DNA from 2 places in the Erwinia psychrophila genome. Region 2 is predicted to be linked to the other one. Evidence: predicted binding sites of a transcription regulator. Region 2 holds the regulator's gene; the other holds the start of a gene.
The links. The regulator CRP, encoded in region 2, controls carbon source genes, mostly activating them, when cyclic AMP is high. The targets are predictions, from matches to a motif close to ATGTGANNNNNNTCACAT.

Region 1: AAH446_RS15605 (nucleoside-specific channel-forming protein Tsx) is a predicted target of CRP. The motif match lies at 2,809-2,826, and genes of this name have one in related genera.

Annotation. Positions count from the first base shown of each region.
Region 1 covers NZ_JBCHVB010000006.1:232,293-240,035, reverse strand. Annotated here, with positions in the region: gene mmuM (homocysteine S-methyltransferase) at 1-468, shown strand, start outside; gene AAH446_RS15615 (putative periplasmic lipoprotein) at 577-996, shown strand; gene speG (spermidine N1-acetyltransferase) at 1,043-1,600, opposite strand; gene AAH446_RS15605 (nucleoside-specific channel-forming protein Tsx) at 1,741-2,607, opposite strand; gene AAH446_RS15600 (BCCT family transporter) at 3,120-5,114, opposite strand; gene AAH446_RS15595 (hypothetical protein) at 5,555-5,848, shown strand; gene dsbG (thiol:disulfide interchange protein DsbG) at 6,180-6,932, shown strand; gene AAH446_RS15585 (hypothetical protein) at 7,110-7,241, opposite strand; gene AAH446_RS15580 (acyltransferase family protein) at 7,670-7,743, shown strand, end outside.
Region 2 covers NZ_JBCHVB010000004.1:58,332-66,074, reverse strand. Annotated here, with positions in the region: gene AAH446_RS11455 (putative adenosine monophosphate-protein transferase Fic) at 1-201, shown strand, start outside; gene AAH446_RS11450 (aminodeoxychorismate synthase component II) at 235-810, shown strand; gene argD (bifunctional acetylornithine/succinyldiaminopimelate transaminase) at 895-2,112, shown strand; gene AAH446_RS11440 (YccS/YhfK family putative transporter) at 2,179-4,263, opposite strand; gene crp (cAMP-activated global transcriptional regulator CRP) at 4,321-4,953, opposite strand; gene AAH446_RS11430 (OsmC family protein) at 5,263-5,667, shown strand; gene AAH446_RS11425 (phosphoribulokinase) at 5,694-6,563, opposite strand; gene AAH446_RS11420 (creatininase family protein) at 6,737-7,534, shown strand; gene AAH446_RS11415 (LysR family transcriptional regulator) at 7,596-7,743, opposite strand, start outside.

The DNA of each region.
Region 1 (7,743 bases), on a different contig from region 2:
GCGGAGACTGGCGCGGATATCCTCGCCTGTGAAACCCTGCCTTCCTTCGCCGAGATTCAGGCGCTGGTGACGCTGCTGAGAGAGTTCCCTCAGATGCCGGCCTGGTTCTCTTTCACGCTGCGCGATGATGCGCATCTCAGTGACGGCACGCCGCTTGGCGACGTGGTGGCCCTGCTGGACGATTCTCCGCAGGCCGTGGCGCTGGGCATCAACTGTATCGCGCTTGATAAAGTGACTGCGGCGCTACAAACGCTCTCCACACTGACGGCAAAACCGCTGGTGGTTTATCCCAACTCCGGTGAGCAGTATGACGCCGCGAGCAAAACCTGGCACAGTGAAGGCTCCCACTGCACGTTAACGGACAATCTTGCTGAGTGGCAGGCAAGCGGTGCGCGGCTGATTGGCGGCTGCTGCCGCACCACGCCTGCCGATATCAGCGCAATTGCCCGCCGCGCCCGCCGCCAATAAGCTGCTGATAATTTGTTTTATAACGCCCGAACTTATCGGGCGTAGATAATGAAAAGTGGCCGCAGTGCGCTTAGACTATTTTAAATCGTTAATGATGCAGGATGAATTATGAGAAGGCTGATACTGGCGCTGGCTTCAGCGTGGTTTCTGAGCGGCTGCGCCACCATCGTGGGCAGCAAAACGCAGGACGTGCCGATACAGACCTGGCCGCAGGGCGTCCGGTTTGTAGTGCAGGATGAAACGGGCAGGGCGGTGGCGAAAGGCGTGACGCCGCAAACCGTGTCGCTGCAGAAGTCTGATGGCTCCTATTTCGGTAAGAAAAAATATACGCTACAGCTGGAGCAGGAAGGCTATGTGCCGCAAACGATCCCGCTGGAGCTAAGTCCCAACCTCTGGTATATCCTGGGCAATATTCCTCTTGGCGGGATACCGGGCTGGCTTATCGTCGATCCTTTCAACGGCGGCATGTACAAGATCGAACCGGCAAGAATCTATAGCAACATGAGTCTGGTCGGTGCCCGCAGTTAACCACAAAACCTAAGGGCTTCCTCTCACGGAAGCCCTCTCTTTGCCGCTACTGCGCGGTAGGCTGAACCATCGCGTGCGCGGGCTTATTCTTCTCCAGATACTGATGCTGGAAAATACACATGCGGATGGTATTGCGGTATTCGCCATTAATAAAGAACTCGTGGATCAGTTCTCCCTCAATTTCAAATCCGAGCTTGGTATAGATATGGATCGCTTTCTCATTCTCTTTATCAACAATCAGATAGAGCTTGTAGAGGTTCAGCACTGAGAAGCCATACTCCATCGCCAGCCTGGCGGCCTTACTGGCCAGCCCTTTGCCCTGATGAGCAGGATCGATAATGATCTGAAATTCGGCGCGGCGATGAATGTGGTTGATCTCGACCAGCTCTACCAGTCCCGCTTTATCTCCCTCGTGCTCCACAACAAAACGGCGTTCGCTCTGGTCATGGATATGCTTGTCGTAGAGATCGGAAAGCTCGACAAATGCCTCGTAGGGCTCTTCAAACCAGTAGCGCATGACGCTGGCGTTGTTATCAAGCTGGTGGACAAAATGGAGATCTTCGCGCTCCAGGGGGCGAAGCTTCACGCCATTCGCGGCGGGCATGGCAGACATATAGAATCCCTTAGTGGATGCAGTATTGCATAAGGATTATATGACTGACGACGGGAAATGGCACGACGGAAGGAGGGGAGAACAGCGCCAGCATGGACTTTCACGCTGGCGTTGCGTGAGCGTTTACCCGATTAGAAATTGTAGCCTGCGACCAGGTAATAGCCCCAGCCGGTGGACTTCACTTCAAACGGGCCGCTGCCGAAGTTCAGCTCGCTGCCGTCGGCCCACTGACCGCCGTTGTGGAAGTAACGTGCCACAATGGAGTAGTGCCAGTGGTCATATCCCAGCGAAATAATATGGCTGGACGCGATAGAGTTGCTGCTGCGTGATGAGCCCCCTTTGTCGCGCAGATCGGAACCCCAGTCAAAGTTGGTAAAGCCAACGTAGCCAAGGTTGCCGCCCCAAAGGGTGGTGATAGGCACAAAGTACTTCACCTTGAAGCGGTAGCCATCCCAGCTGTTTTCGTTCGCCGCGCCGTAGTTTTCCCACTGGTATTTGGCATAGACGTTCAGCGACAGACCGATATCGGAATGGGTATCGATATCCGTGCCCAGACCCATATACCAGGTATTCTGGCGATTGTCGCTGTTACGGCCCATATCGTAGATATAGTTATTAGCGAAATACCACTCTTTGAATGGACCAAAGCTCAGGTCGGTATTGGTGAGCTTATCGATTGAGAAGCGCGGCTCAATCTCCATAAACATTGGGGAGCCGTGATCGAAAATGCCGTTGGCATTCGAGTTACCCACGCCGAAGAAGTTCGGCAGATCCAGATAACCGTAGAAATCGAACCAGTCTTTTTTGGCGAAAGCTTCATATTCCAGATAGACGTCGTTATTGAACTGAGGTCCAAAGCGGGTGTGATAGCTGCCCACTACGTTGACGCTCTGGTGCCACCAGTCGGAGGCGTAATCAGGGCCTTCGCTTGCCGCTGTCGATGAAGCGCTATAAGAGAGCGCTGCCAGGGCGCCAGCCATCAGAATTTTATATTTCATTCTATTACCACATGCTTAATGACCATTTTCAGCAGCCACTGCGATGGTCTTGTTAAGTCGTCAACAGGAAAGGAATGGGGGGCCGCTCGCACAGCCGAAAACACCCGTCTTGAATGCAGCGGCAGTGTGCCGCGATTCGGGCTTAAGGAAATAGATATCGCTCACACTTGTCAAACCTTGTTTCATTTCAGTTTAAGTGAATTGTGATCTGTTTCACAGTTATGCCGGTGGAGGCGTCATTCTCTCCTCATTAAGCCGCAGCAGCGCATTTTACCCGCAGGTAATCGTTTGCCCCGGTAAGATGAGCGTAAAGTGAAGATAAAGTGACATAGCGACGGAAGAACAGGTGAATAAGAGAAGCGTCAGTAGATAAGGCCAACTTATGGATAAAGCAGCCCTGGAGAGCAACAATGTTTTTGGGAATAGCGACGGAAGAGTAAAAAAGAGGCGGAAAGGGGAGGCTGCCGGAACCGGAGAAAAGGTCCACCTGCTCAGCAGGCGGACCCTCGTCTTTAACGAACCACGTGCAGGAAGTGCATGTGTTTCTCATACTGATCGAGAATGTCGTGCAGGATCTGTTCCTGATTCCAGCCCATCACGTCATAATCCTGGCCGCCTTCTTTCAGGTAGACCTCAGCACGGTAGTACGTTTGTTCCTCATCCTTATCGTTGCCGCCCATACCCGCCAGGGCAAAGGTCGGCTGAAGATAAGGACGCAGGCGCACCTCGTAAACGAAGTTCAGCTCATTACCGAGATCCACTTCGAAGTGAATGCGGTCATCGCCGCTCTCATCGGTAAAGGAGGTTGTACTCTGTTTAGCAAGTTCAGCCTCAACCATTTTCATCGCTGGCGAGATCACTTCAACAATGAAACGCTTAACCTGGGAACGTTTCGGGAAGTAAGCGATGTTCCGCAATCTCCGCTGCCATGAAATTGGGTTTCTTGCCGCCGTTGGCGCAATTGTGGCGACCTGTTTACTGTCCCGCTTCCAGGCATCAACCCGCAGGGCTTTAATCAGCCCGTACATGGCCATCAGCAGAATAACGGCAAAGGGCAGCGCACTGGCAATGGTTGCCGTTTGCAGCGCCTTCATACCGCCCGCGAGCAGTAGCGTGATGGCAACAACGCCCATCATTGCCGCCCAGAAGATACGCTGCCAGACCGGCGTCTTGTCGCTGCCGCCGGACGCCAGGGTATCAACAACCAGCGCGCCGGAGTCGGCTGAGGTCACAAAAAAGACCACAACCATTGCCATAGCAATAAAGGAGAGCACCGAACTGAACGGGAAATGCTCCAGGAAGTTGAACAGGGCCAGCGTCTGGTCGGATTGCACCGTGTTAGCCAGGTCGCGCGCGTTCTCGACCATGATCATCCAGATGGCGCTGTTGCCGAAAAAGGTCATCCAGAGCAGCGTAAAGCCGGTAGGAACAAACAGCACGCCGGTCACAAATTCGCGGATAGTACGTCCGCGGGAAACGCGGGCGATAAACATCCCAACAAACGGAGACCAGGCAAGCCACCAGCCCCAGTAGAACAGCGTCCAGCCGCCCAGCCAGCTGCTGGACTTCGGCTCGTAGGCGTAGAGGTTAAACGTTTTGGTGACGATCTCGGAGAGATAGCCGCCGGTATTTTCCACGAAGGATTTCAGCAGCAGAACCGTTGGGCCCAGCGTTCCGACCAGCAGCAGCAGCAGTACCGCCAGTCCCAGATTAAGCTCTGATAACAGGCGGATGCCTTTATCAAGACCGGAAACGACCGACAGCGTGGCCAGTCCGGTAATGATCACAATCAGCATCACCTGCATGGTTTCATTTACCGGCAGCCCGAAGAGATGATTCAGACCGGCGTTGACCTGCAGCACACCGTAACCGAGCGACGTTGCCACGCCCAGAACGGTACCGATAATGGCGAAAATATCGACCGCATGGCCCAGCGGACCATAAATCCGGTTACCGATAATAGGGTAAAGCGCCGAACGCAGGGTCAGCGGCAGACCGTGACGGTAGCTGAAAAACGCCAGGATCAGGGCAACAATGGCATAAATTGCCCATGCATGCAGACCCCAGTGGAAAAAGGTAATACGAAGCGCCTCTTTGGCTGCCTGTACGGTTTCCGGCGTCCCGGTTGGCGGTGCCATGTAATGCATGACGGGTTCCGCCACGCCGAAGAACATCAGCCCGATACCCATACCGGCCGAAAAAAGCATGGCGAACCAGGAGATGTAGCTGAAATCGGGTTCAGCGTGATCCGGTCCAAGTTTGATATCGCCAAAGCGCGACAGGCCAAGATAGGCCACCGTCAACAGGATCAGGGCGACGGTGAGGATGTAAAACCAGCTCGCGTTGGTAAAGATGGCGCTTTGAAGCGCGCTGAGCCGTTGGTCAGCCTGCTCCGGAAAGAGTGCCGCAAAGGTGACCAGAAGGAAAATAAGAACGGCAGAAGTGTAAAATACCGGCGGATTTATATGGCTGCGTTTAGCCGTGGGTGTCGTTTCACTTTGATTCATAATTTACCTGACGCATGAAAAACAGCCGTGAATGTAACAAACCGTAAGGCGGAATGAAACCCGTATTGCCGCTCAGCGTCAGCAAGTTAAGCCGAAAGCGGCGTAAATAATCGGGTTCATTCAGCTATTTTAGCGCTTATTTGCTAATAAGCCGTGTCGATCTGCCCAGTAAATGCTTTTTTTACAGGTCAGTGGGTTCATTAAGGGGAAATTAGTTTATAAAAGCAGCGAAATAAGAAGGGGAACTGTAATACCTATAAATTATATTGTTATTATCCGGCAAGGTTTAAAAAGCGCGACAAACTACCGCTTGCCATTTTGTTCTGTCACCTTATGCTTTCGTGATGATAAGACTTACCCGCCAGCACCCAGATTCCAGAAGACGACGTAAAGCGCTGGCTTTTCTCGCTTTAGCGTGTCTGATAATGATGGTGTGTCTGATGCAGCGTATTGCTGCGATCCATCAGCTTCAGCTTAAAGCCGCTGCGGCCACCTCGCTCATCCAGCCGGGGTATGACACCGACGCTCACTCAGGCCCTTCGCCGTGCCAGCTTGAAGCGCATTCTCTGTTAGTGGCTCAGCCCTCTCTGTTTGATGGAGCGCTGCCCATACCGGATATTCTCCTGGTTATCGTATTATGGCTTATCAGCCGCTCCGCACCCTTGCAGGCTGACGACGACCCTCCTTTTTCTTCGTTACGAATACAACTCAAAAACTGTGTCTTCCGGCTGTGACAGAACCCATCTCCCGGTTCTGATAATCACTTACGGAGAATTATCATACTTAATTTTAAGCCTGCTTTTGTTGTTCTGTCTGTCTGCGATGCAGGCTGCGGAAAGGGCTGGATTATCCAGCCAACAAACTCTTATGCGGAAATTTGTACTGGTAGTGTTTTGCCGCTACTGGACCCGCGATTCATCAGGGTTATAAAAAAACTGATGAAAAAATTGACGCCGCTGACCGACGACAAAACGCCATAAAACCGCGTATGTCGGTTAACGCCAGCGGCACGCTTTATCTTCTGAATTGCACGGGCTGTGTATGAACGAGAGAAATGAGATGAAAATGAAATTACTGTTGGTTACCTCGCTGCTTTTTACATCCGCCGTCAGCGCGGAAACATCCTCTTTACCGGAGCCTGTAAAACAGATCGAAAAACAGGGTATTGAGATAATCAAGCCTTTTAAAGCGCCCGGCGGTATGGAGGGGTGGCTAGGTAAATATCAGGGGGCTGGCGTAACCATCTTTCTGACGCCGGATAAAAAACATGCCGTATCAGGTTATATGTATGATGATAAAGGTAATAACCTGAGTGAGAAAATTATCAATGACGAGATCTATATCCCGGCCGGACGGGAGATGTGGCAGCGGCTGACGGCCGCGAAGGGCATTGATGAAGGCAGCGATGAAGCGGCCTGTAAGGTAGTGGTATTCGCGGACGCTTTTTGTCCCTACTGTAAAAAATTCTCGCACGCGATCCAGCCCGAGCTGGAATCGAAAGGTATACAAACCAAAACGCTGCTGGTGGGGATGTTACGTCCGGAGAGTGGGCAATACGCCGCCGCGATGCTTTCAGCAAAAAATCCGGCGAAAGCCTGGCACGACTTTGAAATGTCCAATGGCAAAACAAAACCTGATTTACCGGAGGCCACGTCCGGGGAGGTGAGGCATCAAATCCGCTACAACCAGCAGTTGATGGATGAACTGGGTGCGAATGGCACTCCCGCAATTTACTATCTGAACAAAGACCGCTTACTGCAACAAATCATCGGTATGCCCGACAAGCAGAAGCTGGCGGATTTGATGGCCTGTAAGTAGGACGCTAATAAAAGGAAATTGCTGACAGAGCGCTGTTACGCTGGGGAGTGTATTTACAGATAGCCCTTTGAAAAGAGGGCGATTTTTTAGGGTTAGAGTGGAGTGTTAGCGTTAAAACGCTGGCGAAACCTCGTTAAAAGATACGATTAATGTTTTTTAGGCTTATCTGGGACGCTTTTAACGTGTGAAAATGGCTATGACGACGTTAATGTGAGGGTTGTGAAACTTATCCAGTATGAGGTCGGCTTCGGTTTTTATGCCTTTAGCCGGTTCAGCCGCCATGGCCCTGATTTTCTTTTCATCGATCATTTACCAGTCTCCGTTACTGGAGTGAACATATCAAAACAGGCAGAGACACCATTTAAATTACAGACGCTTTCAGTAACACCACATAATTCGCTTGACCACGTGAGATTTTCGCCACGCTTTTTAAGCCGGGTTTCGATACAGAAAGCGGCCGGATAATTCTTATTTCCTGTTAAGTTTAATCTTAATTCCTATCCGGACGGCCTTAATGCTTTTTCGGCATTCACGGTAATTCTGGTCATCGTCGCAGGCGCGGCGGTGCTGAAAGAGAGCGATAAAGTAGAGTAAACATAGCGGAAGGCGAAATAGAGCGGCCAGCGGAAATCGAACCCGCAACCGATGGGTTAAAATCCACTGCCCGACCCGTTATGGTATTGATGAATATATTGTGTTATGTTGCAGTCAATAAATCCCCTTAAGTGATAAAAACTATGAGAATCAAGCACCTGGATGGAATGCGTGGCCTGGCCATTCTATTGGTTATTGGCTACCATGCCTACACCCG
Region 2 (7,743 bases):
CATCCTTTTCTCCGGGGCAACGGGCGTACGCTGCGGCTCTTCTTTGAGCAGCTGGTCCTGCATGCGGGCTACGATATCCAGTGGCGGCGTACCGACAGTGAAAGCTGGCAGACCGCGAATCAGGCGAGCTGGGAGGGCGATCTTGCGCTCCTGACCGCTGAGTTCAGCAAAGTGATAAGCGAACGCAGTGAAAATGCGTAGAATAGCGGCGTTTACACTCTTCCCGGAACGCCGATGCTGCTGCTTATTGATAATTACGACTCTTTTACCTGGAACCTCTATCAGTACTTTTGCGAACTGGGTGCCGAGGTTTGCGTGCAGCGTAACGATGAGATTACCCTCGATCGGATAGCCGCCCTTCAGCCAGACCAGCTGGTCATCTCCCCCGGCCCCTGTACGCCAGACGACGCGGGGATTTCACTGGCTGCCATACGTCATTTTGCGGGCAAGCTGCCGGTTCTGGGCGTCTGCCTGGGGCATCAGGCGATTGCCCAGGCGTTTGGCGGGAAAATCATACGCGCCCGGGAAGTGATGCACGGCAAAACTTCCGCCATTGAGCACAATGATGGCGGCGTTTTCGCCGGGCTCAGTCATCCGCTGACCGTCACCCGCTATCATTCTCTGATCGTAGAATCCGGCTCGCTGCCCGCCGGTTTTGACGTCACCGCCTGGACGCTGCGTGACGGTCAGCCTGATGAGATCATGGGCCTTCGCCACCGCCATCTGCCGCTTGAAGGCGTACAGTTTCATCCCGAAAGTATCCTCAGTGAACAGGGACACCAGCTGCTGAAAAACTTCCTCGCGCGGTAATTCGTTTGCCTTTGAGTGATTTTTTATGCATATTTTATGATTATAATTTCACATTACGTGACATAAAACAGGATGGGGTGGAGAATGGCAGCGGAAAAATTAGCGGTGACGCGGGCGACATTTGATGAGGTGATTTTGCCTGTTTTTGCTCCCGCGAGCTTTGTACCGGTGAAAGGGAAAGGCAGCCGCGTATGGGACCAGCAGGGTAAAGAATATATCGATTTCTCCGGCGGCATCGCGGTGACTGCGCTGGGACATTGCCATCCGGCGCTGGTAGAAGCGCTGAAAACGCAGGGCGAGACGTTGTGGCACACCAGTAACGTTTTCACTAACGAGCCGGCGCTGCGCCTTGCCAGTAAGCTGACCGCCGCCACCTTCGCCGATCGCGTCTTTTTTGCCAACTCCGGCGCGGAAGCGAACGAAGCCGCCTTCAAGCTGGCGCGTTATTACGCCTCGCAGCGTCACTCCCCCTATAAAAGCAAGATTATCGCCTTCCATAACGCTTTTCATGGACGCACGTTGTTTACCGTATCCGTAGGCGGTCAGCCGAAATATTCCGATGGCTTCGGGCCGAAACCTGCCGATATCGTCCACGTGCCTTTTAACGATCTGGCGGCAGTTAAAGCGGTTATTGACGATCACACCTGCGCGATTGTGGTTGAACCTATTCAGGGTGAAGGCGGCGTGATGCCTGCCACGCAGGCGTTTATGCAGGGGCTGCGTCAGCTGTGCGACGAACATCAGGCGCTGCTGGTCCTGGATGAAGTCCAGAGCGGCATGGGCCGCAGCGGCAAGCTGTTTGCCTGTGAGCACTACGGCGTGACGCCCGATATCCTGACCACGGCGAAGGCGATGGGCGGCGGCTTCCCGGTAAGCGCCATGCTGACCACCCATGAGATCGCCTCCGCTATGGCGCCAGGCGTCCACGGCACCACCTACGGCGGCAACCCGCTGGCCTGTGCCGTGGCCGAGGCGGCGCTGGATATTATCAATACCGATGAGGTCCTCAGCGGCGTGGAAACCCGGCGTGAACAGTTTGTCTCGGCGCTGAAGGCGATAGATGCGAAGTGGGATCTGTTCAGCGAAATCCGGGGCAAGGGCTTACTGATTGGTGCTGCGCTCAAACCGCAACACGCCGGAAAAGCCCGGGACATACTGAATGCGGCTGCGGACGAAGGGGTAATGATCCTCACTGCCGGCACCGACGTTATCCGCTTTGCGCCTTCGCTGGTGATTGAACCGACAGATATTGAAGAGGGCATGGCCCGTTTCGCGGCGGCTGTCGGTAAAATTTTCGCCTGAACCAGAGGGGGAGGGATATTTCCTTCCCCCGTTCTGCTCCAGAAAATTCGCATCTCCTCTTTGCCATCACGCTCCGGATGCTTTTCTTAACTTTCTCGACAGCCAGTTCCCATGGTGTGGCCGGGTGATCCATGCCAGGGAAGAGATGGTGTGCATCGCGCTGAGGTGATCCAGTATCCGCTTGATATGCCGCTCCATGATCGTTACGGGGCCCTGACTGAACTCCCCCTGCGATTCCAGCACGTTACTTTCCGAGCCCGGGCCGTCATATTCCAGCCGCTGCTGGCAGCGCTGTAAGGCAATTTCACACGACTGAAGATAGCGCTCCGCCAGCGACGGCGTCAGCATCGTATGCTCGCGGGCCAGGATCGTCATTGCGTTGATGTGTTCAACAATAAACTGACCGTGCGTTACCCACAGCTTCATATCGGCAAGATAGCTGGGATCGAAACCTGGCTCCTGCATCGCCTGGTTCAGCGAGTTAAACAGCGCGTTATGCGCCTGGTTGGCCCGCATCCGCTGGTAAGCCAGCTTTTCGGGGTTCTGCTTGCTGCCCAGCAGCAGCTGCAACGCTTCCTGCCAGACTTCCAGCGCGTCATGCGCATTTTGCCGCAGCAGACCGCTCTGCCACTGCGGCCAGAGCCAGATCATCCCGGCGAAGGCGATCAGGCAGCCCATCAGCGTATCCAGCAGGCGCGGCAGCAGGAAGTCTGCGCCGTTAAGCGAAAGCAGCTGGAGCGAGTAAACGGCCGTAACCGTAAAACCGATCGTCGCCAGACCATAGTACTTACGGATAAACAGGTAGCTCACCAGGGTAATAATCAGCATCACCAGCAGCACTATCGGCTCCGGCACCTGAAGACGTAGCGTCAGTGCGGCGACGATCAGTCCCGCAAGCGTGCCCAGCGCACGGTGCTGGATGCGGACGCGTGTCGCGCTGTAACCGTTCTGACTGACAAACATGATCGTCATCAGTATCCAGTAAGGTTTTGGCAGATGAAAAAAGAGGGCCAGCGAGCTGGCGAACGTGAGCATGACGGCAAAACGCCCGGCGGTACGAAGCGCCGCCGAGCGCAGCGAGAGGTAGCTTTTAATGGCGGGCAGCAGCGGCAGGCGGCGCTGGCGGTCGGCCATCAGGTCCCGTTTATAAAGGGGGCGCTGGTGGCGCAGCAGGCGGCTTATCCGGCTGAAATGATAGGAGCAGAAATGGCCAACGGGATTATCAGGATGCTGTCTGGCGATCTTTTCCAGCGCGTGCAGCTGCTTGTCCATTGAAAAGCGCCCGGGCAGCTTATGATAGAGGATGTCATCGGCAAGTTCGCGTAGCCGGGCCGCAATCGTCCGGGCGTTCCAGCGGATCACCGCCTCAGCGTGGCTCTGTTCAACCAGCTTCTGCACTTCTTCAGGCTGGTGCAGGCTGACCGCAATGTGCTCCTGTAAATCGAGAGCGACCTGAAATGCGCGGGTCAGGCGCTGATGATGATTATCCCGGCCGGCGGCCAGCATATGCATCTGCTGGTAGCAGGTGGTGATCAGATCGACCGCTTTTTGCTGGCGTGCCAGCAGGGGCGGGAGCGCTTTTTCAGGATCGGTCAGCTGCGTCAGCATGCTGTATTTTGCTTCGCAGTAGTCAGCGAGTTCGCGATAAAGCAGGCTGAGCGTCTCACGCATTGGCTGCTCTTTCCACAGCCAGAGCCAGAACCAGTTAAATACGCCGTACCAGATGGTGCCCAGAATATAGAGCATCGGTGGCACCCAGATCGCCATCCGCCCGGCCAGGCTGAGCGTAAAAATGGCGGCGATCAGTGACGCCGGCAGCAGCCTGCCGTGCAGCGGGCTGATCTCTCCGGTAACCCCTAGCAGCAGGGCCATCACAAAAAGCGTGGCCGGTAAGGGAACCTGGTGATTGCCAAGATACTGGATAAGGAAGCTGCTGAAGGCAAACAGGGTGCCGCCAACGATCAGGCGTTTGAAAAAACGTTTATGGGGCGTATCGAGACCGGCGATATTGCAACAGGCAGGCACTAACGAAAAGAGCAGTCCTTTTTGCAAATCACCCAATAGCCATCCGATAGCGACCGGGAGACAAAGCACCAGCGTTTGACGCAGTGCATAGTTAACTTCGGGGTGATAGATCAGTCGGCGCCACATCCTTCCGTACCAGTGAGAAAGGCGCAACGGCGAAGTTGCGCCATGGATTGGGGCTGGTTAACGGGTACCGTAGACGACGATGGTCTTGCCGTGTGCGGAGATCAGGTTCTGATCTTCCAGCATTTTCAGGATCCGGCCAACCGTTTCGCGTGAGCAGCCAACAATCTGACCAATCTCCTGACGGGTGATTTTGATTTGCATTCCGTCTGGGTGGGTCATCGCATCCGGCTGCTTGGCCAGATTCAGAAGGGTTTGCGCGATGCGACCTGTCACATCGAGGAAAGCTAAATTGCCCACTTTCTCGGAGGTGACCTGGAGGCGACGTGCCATCTGTGAAGAGAGACGCATCAGGATGTCAGGGTTAACCTGAATCAGCTGACGAAACTTTTTATAAGAAATTTCAGCCACTTCGCAGGCGGATTTAGCGCGTACCCACGCGCTGCGCTCCTGACCTTCTTCAAACAGGCCAAGCTCACCAATAAAATCACCCTGGTTGAGGTAAGAGAGGATCATCTCTTTGCCTTCTTCATCCTTAATCAGCACCGCTACCGCGCCCTTGACGATATAGTAGAGGGTTTCCGCTTTTTCACCCTGGTGAATCAGCGTGCTTTTGGATGGATACTTATGAATATGGCAATGTGACAGGAACCATTCAAGTGTCGGGTCTGTTTGCGGTTTGCCGAGAACCATTCGCTGTTATCCTCTGTTGTCATCGTGCCTAAACACAGGGGGCAGAGTTCCCTGTCAGGCGTTGAAAAAGTCAAGCGTTCCCTTTCAGGGAATTTATCCTGACCCCGGTTCAGGGCCTGGCTCGTTATGGTGTTCCGTTTCGCCACGTATGTAGAGTACTGGCGAAGATATTACAGCTTTGTTTGTAACACAGCTTTGAATGAGTGTCTTCTGTTGTCTCGCTTCAGCATAGCGGGAAATCTGCGGCGTTGCCGTTTTTGTCGCTAAAGCGTAATCTGACGTTAACTGAATGAATTAGAGGAGTTTGTTATGGAAGCTCGTGTTAAATGGGTAGAGGGGCTGACCTTTTTGGGAGAATCCTCATCGGGCCATCAGGTGCTGATGGATGGCAATGCGGGCGATAAAGCCCCCAGCCCGATGGAAATGGTGCTGATGGCGGCCGGTAGCTGTAGCGCCATTGACGTGGTCTCTATTCTGCAAAAAGGGCGCCATGAGGTCACGGACTGTGAGGTTAAGCTCACCTCTGAACGCCGCGAAGAGGCCCCGCGTCTCTTTACCCATATCAATCTGCATTTTATCGTAACCGGTAAGGCGCTGGGCGACAAAGCAGTCTCCCGCGCGGTGGATCTCTCTGCCGAGAAGTACTGCTCTGTAGCGCTGATGCTGGGCAAAGGCGTGGAGATTACCCACAGCTATGAAGTTATCGCAGTATAGTCAGCCCCCGGCCCCGTGCGCGGGGCTTACTCAATCTTTTTCCCTTCTATCAGCCGTTTGACCAGCGGTCCCATAATCAGCTCCATCGCTAAGCCCATTTTCCCGCCGGGCACCACCAGCGTATTGATATGGGAGATAAACGAGCCCTGTAGCATCGACAGCAGGTAGGGGAAGTCGATATCTTCCAGCGCCTGGAAATGGATCACCACAAAGCTTTCATCCAGCGAAGGGATAGCCCGGGCCGCAAAGGGATTCGAGGTATCAACAGTAGGGACGCGCTGGAAATTAATATGGGTACGTGAGAACTGCGGCGTAATGAAGTTAATGTAGTCCTCCATCGATCGCACAACCGAGTCCATAACGGCTTCCCGCGAGTGCCCCCGTTCGCTGGTATCCCGGACCAGCTTCTGGATCCACTCCAGGTTAACGATGGGGACCACGCCCACCAGCAAATCCACATGCTGCGAGACGTTGTTATGCGGCGTAACCACGCCACCATGCAGACCCTCATAGAAGAGCACGTCCGTCGGCTCCGGCAGCGGCTGCCAGGGCGTAAAGGTTCCCGGCACCTGATTCCATGGCACGGCTTCATCATAGGTGTGCAGATATTTTCGTGACTGGCCGCTGCCGTTAAGGCCATATTCCACAAAGGTGTTTTCCAGCAGCGCGAAGTCATTTGCATCGGGGCCGAAATAGCTGATATGGCGACCCATATCGCGCGCTTTACGGATCGCCATATCCATCTCGGGGCGCGTAAATCGGTGAAAACTGTCCCCTTCCAGTTCGGCTGCGTGCAGTCCAAGCTGCTGAAATATTTTTCTGAAAGCGGTACTGGTTGTTGTGGTCCCCGCACCGCTTGAACCGGTAACGGCAATCACCGGATGTTTAGCTGACATGGCAGATAACTCCCTGAGAAAAGTCGCTTCGCATTGTTACCATGTTTCAGGCGTGGATGTCATCTCTGCCGCCTTCTGATGCTTAAAAAGCAACGCTCCGCCGCAATTTTGCTGCTTCAATCAGGACGTAAAAACGCGCAGACTGAAAAAAACTGTGCAGGAGAGTACGCTTTATGAATATGCCTTCTTCTCGCTGGTGGTGGGATCTCTCTACCCGTGAGTTCAGCGAGCTGGAAATGGACAAGGTTATCGCCATATTGCCGATTGGGGCCGTAGAGCAGCATGGCCCTCATCTGCCTGTCAGGGTGGATGCGGCGATCAATGCTGGCATCATCGCCCGTGCGGTGGAGATGATGCCTGAAAATCTGCCGGTCCTGATCCTTCCGGCTCTGCCCATCGGTAAGTCAGACGAGCACCTTAACTTCCCGGGCACCTTAACACTTCCTTATGATCTGCTGGGTAACGTCTGGTTTGAAGTGGCTAAAAGCGCCTGGCGGGCAGGGATCCGCAAGCTTATTTTCTGGAACTCACACGGCGGCCAGCCCCAGCTGATGGAAATTGTCTGCCGTCAGTTGCGGATTGAGCTGAAGATGTTTGCCGTGGGGGCGAGCTGGTTCCGCACGATCGATTCTGCCGATCTGTTTTGCGCTGAAGAGTTGCAGCATGGCATCCACGGTGGCGAATCGGAAACCAGCGTGATGCTCCATTTACATCCCGAGCTGGTGCAAATGGCGCATGCCGAAAATTTCGTGTCCGCCTCCGTAGCGCTGGCTGAAAAGGGCGGTATTCTGACGCCTGAAGGCGGCGTGGGATTTGGCTGGATGGCTGAAGACCTTCACCCCTCCGGGACCACCGGAAACGCGGCGGCGGCTGACGCGGAGCGCGGAAAGATTGAGACCGACCGCGCGGCGGAAGCCTTAATCAAACTGATTCAGGAAGTGCAGGCCTTTACCCCCTCTTTCCAGCGCTGAGAGCGCCTTACTGCTGCCCCGGTTTTGCCGGATGGCTGAACAGGGCAGCTTCCTCAGGTGATTACGCCATCTGGTTCATCATGGTTTTTATCGTCTCCGCCAGTACGCTGCCGATGGCGCTGGTTCCGCGATCGTGCCCTATCAGCATTAAGGTCTGCGCCTGCTGTGAGAGCTCTCTCACCGGGATATAGATTAAACGCCCGCTACGC